DNA from 3 places in the Thalassospira sp. A3_1 genome. Region 1 is predicted to be linked to each of the others. Evidence: predicted binding sites of a transcription regulator. Region 1 holds the regulator's gene; each other region holds the start of a gene.
What was found. Region 1 encodes PhoB, which activates phosphate uptake and scavenging genes when phosphate is short. Its sites were predicted from a motif close to TNTCATAAAACTGTCA; they were not measured.
Positions count from the first base shown of each region.

Region 1 (5,336 bases):
CAACATGATCCACAGATCGGATTGCAGTATCTGATCAGGCACCGCAATCGGCGCAATCAGCGACACACCACCGATAATCACCAGCAGGTTCAGAAGGTTTGAACCAACCACATTGCCCAGTGCGACATCGGAATGCCCACGAAACGCCGCAACAATGGACGCGGCCAATTCCGGAAGTGACGTTCCGAACGCGACAAGTGTCAAACCAATCACGGCTTCGGAAACGCCGAACTGACGTGCAACAGAAACACCACCATTCACCAGCAGATCGGCACCATAGGTCAGGGCGACAATGCCGATAACGGTCGCAACAATCGGTTTCAGCCAACCGCTTGGCACCTCGCCAACTTCGTCGACTTCTTCCTCGTGCAGGTGGCTGGCTTCGCCCGGGCTTCTTTTGTCATGCTGGTAGGTGAAATACCAGATCGCCGCCAAAACCAGCAGCATTACCGCTCCTGCCCAACGCTCCACAACACCGAACATGCAAAGACCGATGAACAGAACAGTGCCCAGCAACATGGTCCCACCATCGCGAACAATCATGGTCCGGGACGCTGCGATTGGCTTCAGAACAGCCGTCGCACCAAGGATCAGAAGAATGTTAGCAATGTTCGACCCAACAACGTTCCCCATCGCGATATCCCCCGAACCGGCAAGTGCCGCATTCAGCGACACTACGAATTCCGGGGCCGACGTTCCGGCGGCCACCACGGTCAGGCCGACGATAACCTTGGAAACACCCATTAGCAGTGCAAGACCAACAGCGCCGCGAACAATGAACTCGCCACCAGCCGTCAAAAGCAAAAGACCACCAATAATCTGCAAATAGGGGATGAACTGTTCCAAATGTCAGCCTGCTCGTCTGGGGAAAATTTTGATTATTTCTGTGCCCTTTATCGGGCCAGCGGAACATGGCATTCCGAACACAGAATAGCAAGCCGTGTCGTCCCGCCTCGGAACCCTTTTGGATGGCTGTGTGATGCTGTTCCCACACAGGCAAGCACGCCGAACGTAATCGCCACGGTCGCTTACTCTTAATACGTGTCGTCTACCACAGATGTCTTCGCATACGCGAAATTTCCATAGAAATCATAGGGGTATTTCCGCTATCCTGATTTGAACGAGTTTCCTTTACACGCCCATCTGCGCCGGACGCATATCCCAACATGTCTCACAGCGTTCTTTTCGAACTGTTCCTTGTCCTGACGGCCGCGGTGATTGCTGTGCCGCTGGCCCAGAAATTACGTGCAAACTCGATCATCGGCTTTCTGATCGGTGGTTTTTGCATCGGACCTTTTGGTTTTGGTCTGATCAATGACCGCGAAGACATTTCAACGGTGGCCGAGCTTGGCATTGTCTTTCTGCTATTCATGATCGGTCTTGAACTGTCGCGCGAACGATTGCGCGTGATTGGCGGCCGGTTTGCCACCCTTGGATTTCTGCAAATCGGCGTCACGATGGCGGTGATGTTCGGTGTATTGCTGCTGATCAATTACGATATGCCCGCCTCTATCGTGATTGCCGGAGCACTGGCCCTGTCATCAACAGCCATTATCCTTAAACAGCTTTCCGATGAACGCCAGTTGCATACCCGTTTCGGCCGTGCAGCCCTTGCCATCCTGCTGTTGCAGGACGTCGCGGTTGGTCCCTTCTTGATCATGGTGCAGGCCGCTGGCAAGGCCGGAACCGAAACCAGCCCATGGATCAGCGCGTTAAGTGGGGTCGGCGCTGTTGCCGTCCTGCTGCTGGCCGGTCGTTATCTGCTGCCACGACTGTTTCGTTATATTGCGTCCCTTAAAAATCCCGAACTTTTTGCCATCGGCACCCTGTTTGTCGTTCTGGCTGCCAGTACCCTGACCGAGGCCGCCGGTCTTTCGATGGCGCTTGGTGCCTTCATCGCCGGGGTAATGCTTGCCGAAACCGAATTCCGCCATCAGATCGAAGCCGACATTTCGCCATTTCGCGGGGTTTTCCTGTCGCTGTTCTTCATGTCAGTCGGCATGTCGGTGAATGCCAATGTCGTCATTGGTCAAGCCGGTACCATCATTTTATGGCTGATCGGGTTGCTGGTCGTTAAGGCGGCGGTCCTTTTCGGGTTATCCCTGTTGATCGGCTTTAACCGGGCATCATCGATCCGGGTTGCCATGAGCCTTGCCGCTGGCGGCGAGTTTGCCTTTGTCATGCTGGCACTGGCATCGCAGAATGGCGCGGTTCCGATTGATATCGCCGTAATGCTGATCCCGGTTGTCGCGATTTCGATGGGTCTGACCCCCTCCCTGATTTCATTGGGCCACCGGATCGAACAGAAACTTCATCCCAAGGAAAACGATCAGCTTAGCGAAATTTCAGATGAAACCGATGGCATTCAGAAGCATGTTCTGGTGATTGGTTGCGGGCGTGTCGGCCGGGTTCTGGCCCGTCTGCTGCGTACCAAGGATATCCCGTTCATCGTTCTTGAATCCGATGCCCAGCAGGTTTCACGCGGCCGTGCCGAAGGTCTGCCGGTTTATTTTGCAGATGGATCACGTCCGGAAACATTCCGAGCGGCCCATACAGAACAGGCCCATATTGCCGCCGTTGCCATGGGGAACCCACACGCAACCGAAAAGACGGTTGCCCTGTTGCGCCAGCACTATCCACACCTGAAAATCTTTGCCCGCGCACAGGACATCACCCATATCGGGCCCCTGTCACGCAGCGGTGCGGATGCCGCCATCCCCGAAGTACTCGAAACCGGTTTGCGCCTGTCCGACCATGTTTTGGCAGCCTGCGACATCCCGCAGGAAGATATCGATACCGAAATTGCCAAGTTCCGTCGTGCCGATATGCTTCTGATGAACGAACTGGCGCCACGCACCGCGCGCCAGAAAACCGAAGATCCGGCATCAAAATCGGCCAAACCGGTAAAATCCAGGAAAACCACCTGAAAACAAAAACCCCCATCATAAGGATGGGGGTTTTTCGTTTCACCTTCCGGAATAACCGCGATCAGGCGGCTTCGACATCCAGTGCGTAACCAGCGGCACGAACCGTACGGATCACATCGCGCGTTCCCTTGACGTCATTCAATGCCTTGCGCAGGCGGCGAATATGTACGTCAACCGTTCGGGTTTCGACATAGATGTTCGGACCCCAAACCGCGTTCAGAAGCTGCTCGCGCGAGAAAACCCGCCCCGGATGTTCGAGGAAGTAACGCAGCAGACGGAATTCGGTCGGGCCAAGATGTATGGCCTTGCCGTTACGGCTGACACGATGGGCGGCCAGATCCATTTCGATATCGGAATAGATCAACTGCCCTTGTGGTTGCGCCGGGCCGGATCGGCGAAGCAACGCGCGAATACGCGCCAGCAATTCGCCAATCGCGAATGGCTTGGTCACATAATCGTCGGCACCGGTATCAAGGCCACGGATGCGGTCACCTTCTTCGCCACGCGCGGTAACCATGATCACCGGCAAATCGCGGCTTTCCGGTTTCCGGCGGATCTGGCGGCAAACCTCGATCCCCGACATTACCGGCAACATCCAGTCCAGAAGGACCAGGTCGACATGGGTTTCAGCCAGAATCTTCAACGCTTCGTCACCGTCTCCGGCTTCGACAACCTGCATCCCCTCGCGTTCGAGGTTGTAGCGCAACATGGTTACGATTGCAGCTTCGTCCTCGACGATAAGAACCGTTGGGTCCATCTTCCTATGCTCCAGTGTCACTCATTCGGTTCTACGACAGCGAAATTCGCCGCGTCATTTTTTGGCCGAGTATCCATCGGCAGGTCTTCACCCTTGATCCGGTAATAGATCGTTTCGGCGATATTGGTCGCGTGATCGCCAATACGTTCGATGTTCTTGGCAATAAACAGCAGATGGGTCGATGCCGTGATGTTACGCGGATCTTCCATCATATAGGTCAGCAATTCACGGAACAGGGAGTTATACATATCGTCAACTTCCTGATCACGCGCCCAGACACGCTGGGCCTTTTCCGCATCGCCTTCGATATAGGCGTCCAGAACGTCCTTGATGATTTCCTGGCACAGCTTCGCCATGTTCGGGATCACCTGAACCGGACGGATCGGCGGCACCTGGTTGAGAACCTGCGCGCGCTTGGCAATGTTTTTCGCCAGATCGCCAATACGTTCCAGATCGTTGGAAAGTTTAAGTGCTGTCACCACCTGACGCAGGTCATCTGCCATCGGCTGACGCAGGGCCAGAAGACGTACGGCAAAATCCTGTACTTCCTGTTCCAGCGTATCGATACGATGATCGGAAATAATGACCTTTTCGGCCAGTTCCGAATCCCGCTTCACGATTGCGCGGATCGCAGAAATCAGCTGGCTTTCGGCAAGCCCGCCCATCTGCGAGATGATATTGTTCAAACGGGTCAGTTCTTCGTCAAACGAACTGACGATATGGTGTTTTTCGTCGGCCATCTAAAATACTCCTGCCCGGAATTAACCGAAGCGACCCGTGATGTATCCCTTGGTGCGTTCGTCCTTGGGATTGGTGAAAATTTGATCGGTTTCGCCCACTTCGACCAGCTTGCCGAGGTGGAAGAACGCCGTGCGCTGCGACACGCGGGCCGCCTGCTGCATGGAGTGCGTTACGATCACAATGGTGTAGTTCGAACGAAGTTCGTCGATCAGTTCCTCGACCTTTGCGGTCGCAATCGGGTCAAGCGCCGAGCACGGCTCATCCATCAGGATGACTTCCGGGCTGACGGCAACCGCACGTGCGATGCAAAGGCGCTGCTGCTGCCCACCCGAAAGACCGGTCGCTGGTTCCGGCAGGCGGTCTTTGACTTCTTTCAGAAGGCCTGCCCGTTCAAGCGAGGTCATGACGATCTCGTCAAGCTCGTCCCGCGAGTTCACCAGACCATGAATACGCGGACCATAGGCCACATTGTCATAGATCGATTTCGGGAAGGGGTTCGGTTTCTGGAACACCATGCCGATACGGGCACGCAACTGAACAACGTCGATGGCCTTGTCATAGATGTCACGGTCATCAAGCGTCACCTTGCCGTTGATCGTGACACCGTCAATCGTGTCATTCATGCGGTTCATGCAGCGCAGGAAGGTCGATTTGCCGCAGCCCGACGGACCGATCAGCGCGGTAACCTGACGTTCGACAATGTCAAGATTGACATCGAAAAGCGCCTGGTTGTCGCTATAGAAAAGATTAAGGTCACGGGCCGTCATTTTCGGGCTAGTGACTGACGGCTCTGCCGTCATTGCGCTTTGAGTTACAACAGCCATTTTACCACTTCCGTTCAAATTTCTTGCGCAGATACACGGCCAATCCGTTCATCAGGATCAGGAAGCCCAGCAACACCATGATCGCCG
Region 1 is NZ_JAGHQQ010000001.1:642,073-647,408, forward strand. It holds gene J7395_RS02935 (calcium/sodium antiporter) at 1-846, opposite strand, end outside; gene J7395_RS02940 (cation:proton antiporter) at 1,167-2,927, shown strand; gene phoB (phosphate regulon transcriptional regulator PhoB) at 2,989-3,684, opposite strand; gene phoU (phosphate signaling complex protein PhoU) at 3,702-4,424, opposite strand; gene pstB (phosphate ABC transporter ATP-binding protein PstB) at 4,446-5,249, opposite strand; gene pstA (phosphate ABC transporter permease PstA) at 5,251-5,336, opposite strand, start outside.

Region 2 (5,336 bases), on a different contig from region 1:
TGGGCCACGGGCCTTGAAACGACAACCTGGCCCGACGAAATGGCCGACGTCATCCGTCGCCAGCTTGACGAACCGCTGCAGGAACGCGAACTGCGCACAAAAATCCCCAACCTCACCGGCATCGACGACAAGATTTCGCAAATTGTCCGCGCCCAATACGAGGAAAACCCTTATCCGCGCTGGATTCACGCCGGTATCAGCAAAACAGGGCGCCCGGTTGGTGACTTGCTGCGTGGCAATCCGTTGCTGATGGATCTGGGTGACTATGTCACACCTAAAAAGCCGGAAATTCTTGTTGCCGGTTGCGGCACCGGACAGCACAGCCTGCATACTGCAACCCGGTTTGCCGACGTTCGCGTACTTGCCGTCGATCTCAGCCTTGCCAGCCTTGCGTATGCGCAACGCCAGACCGAAAATCTTGGCATTCGCAATATCGAATTCGGGCAGGCCGATATCCTGCAACTGGAAAACATGAACAGGACATTCGATGTTGTCGAATGTTCGGGTGTGCTCCATCACATGGATGACCCGATGGCAGGCTGGCGCGTTCTGGAACGTATTTTACGGCCCGGCGGGCTTATGCGCATCGGCCTTTATAGCGAACTGGCGCGCGAGGATATCGTGGCCGCGCGGGAATATATCGCGCAAAAAGGCTATGGCCCGGGTGCGGACGACATCCGGCAATGCCGACAGGATATTCTGTCCGGCGACGAAGAACTTGCCTTCAAACCGGGTATTCGGTCGGATTTCTATAGCCTGAGTGCCTGCCGCGACCTGATATTCCACGTGCAGGAGCACCGTTTCAACCTACTGCAAATCCGGGAATGCCTTGATGAGCTGGGTCTGGAATTCATCGATTTTGAACTACGCCCGCAACATCATTTCACCGCGAAGCGCACCGAGATCAATAGCAAGCTCAAGGGCAATGAACGCCTTGTTCCGTGGAACAAATTCGAACACGAGTTCCCTAACACCTTTACCAACATGTATCAGTTCTGGTGCCGTAAACCCAAAAACTAAGCAGGCTACTCGACAATCAACTGAACCCGGTCGCTGGAAAAGGCGGTGATCCCGTATTCGATGGGGACACCGGCTGCGTCCACGTCAACACTTTCTGTGGATATCACCGGCCGGTTTTTGGCCTGTTTCAGCAGGCTGGCAACCCGTGATGATGGCAGTTGGGCGCTGATGCGCGTGGTTTTGCGGCTGTAATCATCAATCCCGAAATGCTTGAACGCCTCGGTCAGGGATTTTGTCTGGGTGAATATCTCGACAATCCCCTCGAACCGGGCAACCGGAAGGTAGCTTGTCGCCACCGCCAGCGGAATGCCATCGGCCTCGGATACTGAAAACAGTTCGACAACCCGTGTGCCCGGTTTGACATCGAGAAACTGGGCGATGGTCGCGCTGGCTTTCAGGATTTCAGATGAAATCAGCCGTTTGTCGGGCAAACGATGGCGCCCCGATACGATCTGGGAAAAACGTGTCTTGCTGCCAAGCGGATAATCAAGGATCTGTTCCTGCACAAACGCCCCCCGCCCCTGTTCGACACGCACGACATTGGCATCGACAAGGGCTGACATCGCGCGTCGCACCGTATGCCGATTAACACCGAATCTGCGAACCAGTTCCATCTCGGTCGGCATTTTGTCACCGGGGGCAAAGACCCCGCTGGCAATATCGGCAAGAAGCTGTTTTTCGATTTGCTTCCAGATAGATAGCCCGGCTTCCCAATCCATCGAAATCCCCATTCACAAAACTTTCACCGCAAGACCTTTGCCAAGCGCGCGTAATCGTCTTATAACGTGAATATGTATAGACGTCTAGACAAATTTTGAATTTGTCGATACCCGCATAGAAGGATCATACAGATGACGGCGCAACCCGCCCCGCAATCCGGATCAGACCAGGGATCAATCATCGATCCCGCCACACAGGCCCGCCAGCGCTGGATGGCGGTACTGGCACGCACAGACCGCGCAATTCTAGAACAGGAATGGCACGACCATTTTGCCGATGAGCAATGGAGCCACCTGCGCGAACCGCAAATCGGCATGGTCATGGTGCGTGGCCGTGCCGGTGGGGCCGGGCAGCGCTTCAACCTTGGCGAAATGACGGTCACACGCTGCGCGATCACCCTGTCCGATGGCACGGTCGGTCATGCCTATGTCAAGGGTCGCGACCGCATACAGGCGCAATATGCCGCCCTGTTTGATGCCATCATGCAGCGCGACGACACCGCATCCGATTTCATCGACATGCTGGCCCACCAGCAGGCCGAGGCAAAACGCGAAAACGCCCGCAAGGTCGCCGCCACCAAGGTCGATTTCTTTACCCTGGTCCGAGGAGAAGACGAATGATCCCGCAACCCCGGACAGCCGACCTGCTGCGCGGTTTTGAAAATGCTGCCTTTGATTCCAATGCCGTTTTCCGCACCCTTCTGGATGCCATGGCCCATCCCGGCCGCATTTACGATCTGCCGCTTGATGTCCCCGCACCGGCCGGCCTGAACAAGTCCGCAACCGCGTTCCTGCTGGCCATGGCCGATATGGATACGACAATCTGGCTGTCACCTGATTGCGCATCGGACGCGGCAAACGCCCATCTGAAATTCCATTGCGGCAGCCCGATCAGCAGCAACGCATGCACCGCCGATTTTGCCGTTGCCCGCCTTGATGGCGATCTCGCCTTCATCAAGGAGCTGCCCATCGGCAATGCCGAATATCCTGATCAGTCGGCAACCCTGATCCTGATGGTCGAAGACATATCGGACAAGGCCGACATGATCCTGCAAGGCCCGGGCATCAAGGACAGCCAGAACCTTTCCGTGCCCGGCCTGCCCGCAGCCTTCCACGCATGGCGCGCGGAAAACCATCATCTGTTCCCCTGCGGTGTCGATGTCATCTTTGCCGCGGATCGCAAAATCGCCGCCCTTCCGCGCACCACCCGGATCGAGGTCAGATAAAATGTATGTAGCCGTCAAAGGTGGCGAACGCGCCATCAACAACGCCCACCGGCTTCTGGCCGAAAAACGCCGCGGCGACCGGGACGTTGCCGAAATCGAGACCAGCCAGATCGAACAGCAATTGTCGCTTTCGGTCACCCGCGTCATGGCCGAAGGATCGCTTTATGACCGCGATCTGGCCGCCCTTGCCATCAAGCAGGGCCGCGGGGACCTGATCGAGGCGATCTTCCTGATGCGGGCCTATCGCACCACATTGCCGCGTTTTGCCTTTTCCAAGCCGGTCAAAACCGCCGAAATGGATATCGCACGCCGCATTTCGGCAACCTTCAAGGATTTGCCGGGCGGGCAGATTCTCGGCCCGACATTTGATTACACCCACCGCCTGCTTGATTTCACCCTGATGGCCAATGGCGAGGAACCGGCAACCGCCCACACCGCCGACCATCCCGTGGATGAAACCATGCCGCGCGTTCTTGATGACCTTCTGAATTACGAGGGCCTGATACAGGACGAACCGAACCCGACCAATGATGACGCCCCGGTCGCAGATCTGACGCGCGAAGCCGTCAAATTCCCGGCGGATCGTGATCTTCGCCTGCAAAACCTCGCCCGCGGGGACGAGGGTTTTGTTCTGGCCCTTGGTTATTCCACTCAGCGCGGCTACGCCAACAGCCACGCCTTTGTCGGTGAAATCCGCTATGGCAGCGTCGCGGTCGAAATCGAACCCGAAGAACTCGGCTTTGCCATCGATATCGGCGATATCGAGCTGACCGAATGCGAAACCGTCAACAAGTTCAAGGGCTCCAAAACCAAGCTGCCGCAATTCACCCGTGGCTACGGGCTTGTTTTTGGCCAGAACGAACGCAAGTCGATTTCGATGGCACTGGTGGATCGTGCGATGCGCGCGCGCGAAATGGGCGAACAGGTCATGGGCCCGGCCCAGGACGAGGAATTCGTCATGGAACATAGCGACAATGTGCAGGCAACCGGCTTTGTCGAACATATCAAGCTGCCCCACTATGTCGATTTCCAGGGCGAACTTGAACTTGTCCGACGCATGCGTGCCGAAGTGCTGGAACGTCTGGCAAAGTCGGATGCAGCCGATGCCAAAAATGCCAGATCACAACCCGAAGCCGCGGAGTAACCAATATGGAACAGACCGTAAATAATCCGCCAGAAGCATCTTCGGCCTATAATTTTGCCTATCTTGACGAACAAACCAAACGCATGATCCGGCGCGCGTTGCTAAAGGCCGTTGCCATCCCCGGATATCAGGTGCCGTTTGCCGGTCGCGAAATGCCCATGCCCTATGGCTGGGGCACCGGCGGGGTGCAGGTCACGGCCGCCGTCATCGGCCCGGACGATACGCTTAAGGTCATCGATCAGGGCGCGGACGACACCACCAACGCCGTTTCGATCCGGCAGTTCTTTGCCAAGACCGCCAATGTGGCGACCACGGAAAAAACCGCCGAGGCATCAATCATCCAGACCCGCCACCGCATTCCCGAAAAGGAACTGCGCGAAGATCAGATCCTTGTCTATCAGGTGCCGATCCCCGAACCGCTTCGCTTCCTGGAACCCCGCGAAACCGAAACGCGCAAGATGCACGCGCTCGAAGAATACGGGCTGATGCATGTGAAGCTTTATGAGGACATTTCGCGTCACGGCCATATCGCCACCACCTATGCCTATCCGGTGATGGTCGATGATCGCTATGTCATGGATCCGTCGCCGACACCGAAATTCGACAATCCGAAAATGGACATGATGGCCGCCCTGCAACTTTTCGGCGCCGGCCGTGAAAAGCGCATCTATGCCCTGCCACCTTACACCAAGGTCAAAAGCCTCGATTTCGAAGATCACCCGTTCGAGGTGCAAAGCTGGAAGGACGAATGCGGCATGTGCGGTGCAACCGACAGCTACCTTGACGAAGTCATCCTCGATGACAGGGGCAATCGGATGTTTGTCTGCTCGGACACCGATTATTGCAGCGAACGGCAGGACGCCGGCCATCGCGGCCCGCAACATCATGATCAACCCCTTGGCACCAGCCACAGCAACGGAAAGGCCGCAGAATAATGACCCGTTCAAATGAACCGCTTCTGCGCGTTACCGACCTGACCATGATGTATGGCGACCGGGTCGGGTGCCGCAATGTCAGCTTCGAGCTCCGCCCCGGCGAAGTGCTTGGCATCGTTGGTGAATCCGGCTCCGGAAAATCAACTTTGCTGCGCAGCATTTCCGCCCAGCAGGAACCGACCAAGGGCACGGTTGAATACCATACCCGCATTGATGGCATCCGCGATGTCTATCAGATGTCCGAAGCGCAACGTCGATTGCTGATGCGCACCGACTGGGCGTTTGTCCACCA
Region 2 is NZ_JAGHQQ010000002.1:21,505-26,840, reverse strand. It holds gene J7395_RS07115 (class I SAM-dependent methyltransferase) at 1-1,020, shown strand, start outside; gene phnF (phosphonate metabolism transcriptional regulator PhnF) at 1,026-1,739, opposite strand; gene phnG (phosphonate C-P lyase system protein PhnG) at 1,872-2,360, shown strand; gene phnH (phosphonate C-P lyase system protein PhnH) at 2,357-2,965, shown strand; gene J7395_RS07095 (carbon-phosphorus lyase complex subunit PhnI) at 2,967-4,109, shown strand; gene J7395_RS07090 (alpha-D-ribose 1-methylphosphonate 5-phosphate C-P-lyase PhnJ) at 4,115-5,044, shown strand; gene phnK (phosphonate C-P lyase system protein PhnK) at 5,044-5,336, shown strand, end outside.
Region 2: phnF (phosphonate metabolism transcriptional regulator PhnF) is a predicted target of PhoB. The motif match lies at 1,750-1,765, and genes of this name have one in related genera.

Region 3 (5,336 bases), 440 kb from region 1:
TCGGTATCATCGACCTTGACCGGCAAAAACGTGCCCGCCCCGACATGAAGCGTGATCGTGCGGCGCTCAATACCGCGCGCATCAATCGCTGCCAGCAATTCCGGGGTAAAATGCAAACCCGCCGTCGGGGCGGCCACCGCACCGTCATGCTGGGCGAAAATCGTCTGATAATCCGATCTGTCCTGATCATCCCCGCCCTTGTCGCGCCGGATATAGGGCGGCAACGGCATCACGCCATATTTTTCAAGGGCGGCAATCAGATCGGCCCCGGCAACGTTAAACCGCAGCAACACCTCGCCGCCGTCTTTCTTTTCCATGACCTCGGCTTCGAAATCATCGGCGACCCTGAAGGTTTCGCCAACGCGCAGCTTCTTGGCCGGTTTGGCAAAGGCGCGCCATTGTGCAAGACCTTCCTGCTTGTGCAGGGTCACTTCAATGCCTGCATCCCCGCGCTTGCCAAAAAGGCGGGCCGGGATCACGCGGGTATCATTGGAAATTAGAAGATCACCGGGCTGCAGGATATCGGGCAGTTCGCGAACGATGCGGTCATGCGTTTCCCCGCCCGTCAGATCAAGCATACGGGCACTGTCACGCGGATTGGCCGGATGTTCGGCAATGCACTCACGCGGCAGATCGAAATCGAACAGATCGACTTTCATCGGAAAAACAAAACCTGCAATTATCAGAAAAAATCAGAGGGGCGTTTTATACCGCCCCTCTTTGCAAAACCTCAAGGCATCGCGTCGGAATATCAGCCCTGCATCCACCTGGCATCAACCCGCCATCAGCTTTGGGCAGGGGCCGCTTTCATACGCGGGGTCACCACCGTCATCAGCAAACGGAACGGTGCCAGACAGGTCAGCGCCATGATCACCTTGGCCGCGAAATCGCCCATCGCCCATGTGTGCCACGGAAGCCCGGTACCGACGAACGCGATGGAAAAGAACAAGGCCGTATCGACAGCCGACCCGATCCCCGATGATATCAGCGGTGCTTTCCACCAGGTCGCCCGGCGCAGCTTGTCAAACACCGTAATGTCGAGCATCTGCGCAATCAGAAACGCCGTGCCCGATGCAATGGCAATGCGCGTGTCCGCCACGATCAAAGACAACACAACCGCAATCGCAAAGCCTGCCAGAACGACCACGCGTGCGGCCTTGGCCCCGCGTGCGCGGTTCGTCAGATCGGTAACCAGAAACGCCACCGGATAGGTAAACGCGCCATAAGTCAGCCAGTCGGCCAAAACGCCCGGCAGCGGATATTCAACCAGAATGTTCGATGCAACAACCGTCACGGCCATTGCCAGAACGCCAATAATGATGGCTTTCATCGTTTTTCCTTAACCAAAATCCTGACCAAAAGCAGAATGCACGCATAGGAAATCTCGCGGCCCACTTTGATTGGGCGACGATTCGGCACGGGTTTGATTCAAATTATGTTTTCGGTAATTACGCTTGCCACCGCACAGGGTCAAGGAAAAACGGCGGCCAGACCAAAGCCTGACCGCCGCTGCAGATCGCTGCAAGCTGCCCCGGGGAAAAGGAGGAGCACCGTGCCGCGAAACTTCAATTCTGCGCTTAATTCCGTCGGAATTAAAGCATGATCCCGCGAATGGTGAAAAACAGCAACGCGCCAAGGAACGCCCCGGCCGGAACCGTGATCACCCAGGCGGTCGCAATCGTCACCGCATAACGCCGCCGCACCAGCAACCGCTTGCGCAGTTTCTTCTCGGCCTTTTCGGCCTGTGCCGGGTCAAGCTGGCGCAGGGCTTCGATATGCTGTTTCTGTTCGTCGGTTTCGGTATCTTCGCCAACCAGCATCGGCGCATTATCGACCCGGCGACGATGGCTCAGCGTTTCACGCAGGAACCCGACGCCAAACACCGCCCCAACCGCGATATGCGTCGAACTGACCGGAAGGCCAAGGGCGGATGCCACAATCACCGTCAATGCCGCCGACAGAGCCACGGTATAGGCCCGGATCGGATCAAGCTTGGTGATTTTCGATCCGACCGTCTTGATCAGTTTCGGCCCGAAAAGGATCAGACCCGCCGAAATACCAATCGCACCAATCACCATCACCCAGATCGGGATCGGGGCCGATGTCACGATCTGACCGCTATCAACACCCGAAACGATGGCGGCCAACGGACCGATGGCATTTGCCACATCGTTTGACCCATGCGCGAATGACAAAAGGGCTGCCGACACAATCAGCGGAATACGAAACAGCGATGCGATTTCCTTGCGCCGCCCGGTCATGCTGCGCGATGCCCGCAGGACCGCCTTGCGCACCGGGAAAAGGGTCACGAAAAACGCACCAATGCCGATCAGAACAACCTGCCAGGTCTCGGTTTTCCAGACCTTCGATATCCCCTTCATCATCAGATACATGGTAAAGGCCGACACCATCACACCGACCAGGATCGGCACCCATTTGCGGGCCGCCTCGACACGGTTGTCGGTATAAAGAATTCTGAACTTGATAAAGGCAAGGAACCCGGCGGCAATCACCCCGCCCAGAACCGGCGAAATCACCCAGCTTGCCGCAATCGTGCCCATGGTCGGCCAATTGACCGCGCCAATGCCGACGGCTGCCATACCGGCCCCCATCACCCCACCGACGATGGAATGGGTGGTCGAAACCGGCGCACCAAGCCACGTGGCAAGGTTAAGCCAAAGGGCGGCTGCCAGAAGGGCCGCCATCATCGCCCAGACAAAGGTCTGCGCATCGGGCATCTGCGTCGGGTCGATAATGCCGTTCTTGATCGTGCCGACAACATCGCCACCGGCGATAATCGCACCGGCGGCTTCAAACACGGCTGCAATCAAAAGGGCGCCAACCATGGTCAGCGCCTTTGAACCAACCGCCGGTCCCACATTGTTGGCCACGTCATTGGCGCCGATATTCAGCGCCATGTAACCGCCAATCACCGCGGCGGCGATCAGGAATCCACTTTGCGGCAAGCCACCCATATGAAAGGCGACAAAGGCGCTGCACGCCAAAAGAAAGACAAGCGCAAGTCCGAGCTTCGCACTCAGGGAAGCAGTCTCACCGACACCCGCATCCATGCGGCGCTGCCATTTGAGATCCTTATCCAGAGCGGTTTTCTTTGCGACCATGATCAACCGTTACTAAAAAGGGAATCGACGCGCGGATCATGTCGAAGCAAACCCGGTTTGTTAAGGTTTTTTTGCCTTTTTATGACAGCCATGTCCCAAAGCCCCCCGTCAAAAGCAAAACGGCCCCGCATTGCAGGGCCGTTTCGTCGTTTAGGGCCGTGTCAGAAAATCACCGACCGAACTGGTTCAAAAGCCCTTTCAGGACATCCTTTGCCGCGTCCTTGCCCGAACTTCCCGAACCTGAGGACCCGCTATCGGATGAACCACTCCCGCCCAGTGCCTTATCAAGGATATTATCCAGAACCTTGATCGCAACCTTGTCCATGCGCCCGGTAATTGCCGGGTTGCTGATATTGCCCTTGGCGTAAACGCTGAATGGCGGCAATTCTTCGATTTTCTTGGAAAAATCGAAATCTGCCTGGGTGTCCATCTGCCATTTCGGCAGATCAAGGGTCGCATCGGCGTCCGCCGTTCCCACGCGCGATACCGCTTCGACACGGGTGGTTTTGGCAATCCCGTTGGTGATGGCGATATCGGCTTCAAGGCTCTGAACCAGATCGTTGTTACCGACCCCTTCAACCACCATCGCCTGCGGTCCCTGCTGCAACAATGCCTGAATGTTCAGCTTCGGATCTTCCGACCGCTTGTCGGCATTGCTGAACCGGACATTATTGAGAACAAGGTTCGCCGTCCCGTTCAACGCACTGACCAGCTTGCGCGATGTATTGCCCGATGCGGTCACATCAAACTTGGTCGCCGCCCCGCCAATCACCGTGTCATTGGCAACCCGGATCGGGGCCAGTTTTTCGATATCCGCGCTGTCAAGGCTGCCTTTAAGCGCCAGTTTCGGCGTATCGGAATTGCGCGCATCAAACGTGCCATCAATCGAAAGATCCCCGTCACCCAGAAGGCCGGTGAATTTCTCGATGGTCAGAAGCCCGGTCACAAGCGTCGCCTGAAGGTCCGGCTTCACAAGGCTGTAGGTATCGAAATCAAGCTGATCAAGTGCCAGCGAAACATCGGCATCAATCGAACGCAGGGCCGATACATCAATCACCGTGTCATCCCACGGCGTGCCATCGCGGGCATCGACCGTCGTGACTTTCATGCCTGTTGGCATATTGAATGCCGCACGGCGCGGACCACTGCCGCCTTCCGGCATCAGACCGGCGCGTTTGGCGGCCGGCACGAACGGATCGACATTCAGCGTCCCGCCCGAAAGGGCAACAGAAAGTTTCGGTTGTTCGCCGCTGGCATCAAAATCGACATCACCCTTGGTTTCAAACGGACCGATGCCGAACTTCGCGATATCAAGCGCAACATTCTTGGCATTGCCCTTGACCGTACTATCCAGAACCAGACGCCCCAGATTGCCCGACGGTTCATAAGTCGGTGCCACCAACGGCAATACACGGTTCAGGCTCGATGCCTGCATCGCAAGTTTGCCGTCAATGCCTGGTGTCGCGCCAAACAGGTCCTGCAACACCCCATTCAATGCCACCTGCATCAACGGGTTGGACACATCAAGATCAAGGTTCGGGCCGGTCACCGGACCATTCAGCCCGACATTGGCCTGAATACTTTTATATTCGCTTGCCGGTGCCGGAAGCGTAATACCCGTCAGCTTCGCCACTGGCTCCAGCGTTTTGGCCGTGACCTTAAGCTTAAGCCCCTCGAATGCCGGAACGGCAATATCGCCACGGAAAACCCCGCTGGCACTTGCCGACAGACCGACCGCATCCGCCACCGCAAAATTATTCAGCTTGATCTGCGAACCGGTCAGGCTGCCATCAATGGAAATACCCTTGATCGACACACCCGATGAAATGATTTCATCCGCCGCCAGCCGATAATTGGCCGCAATCCCGTCAAGTGGTGCCAACGCATCCTTGATGGTTTTGACCATGGCATCGCCGCCCGCCGCCGGTCCCGAAGACGGGGCTGCACTGTCCGAACCACCCAACGCCGTGCCGGAACCGGACGCAGCCGGATCACTCGCCGTCGCACCTGACGCCGCATCACCATTGGCGTCCGTCGGGGCCGCGCTGATATACTGATCCAGATTGATCCGGTCCAGTTTCAGACCGATGCCAAGGGCAGGCAATCCCTCGCCGCTCAGATTGGCGACGATGGCCCCGCGAATGGCCGTATCGTCGATCCGCATATCCAGATCGGAAATATCAAGCTTGTCGGGTGTTCCCTTGATCCCGCCGG
Region 3 is NZ_JAGHQQ010000001.1:205,334-210,669, forward strand. It holds gene queA (tRNA preQ1(34) S-adenosylmethionine ribosyltransferase-isomerase QueA) at 1-659, opposite strand, end outside; gene J7395_RS00980 (queuosine precursor transporter) at 785-1,330, opposite strand; gene J7395_RS00985 (inorganic phosphate transporter) at 1,593-3,122, opposite strand; gene J7395_RS00990 (AsmA family protein) at 3,292-5,336, opposite strand, start outside.
Region 3: J7395_RS00985 (inorganic phosphate transporter) is a predicted target of PhoB. The motif match lies at 3,194-3,209, and genes of this name have one in related genera.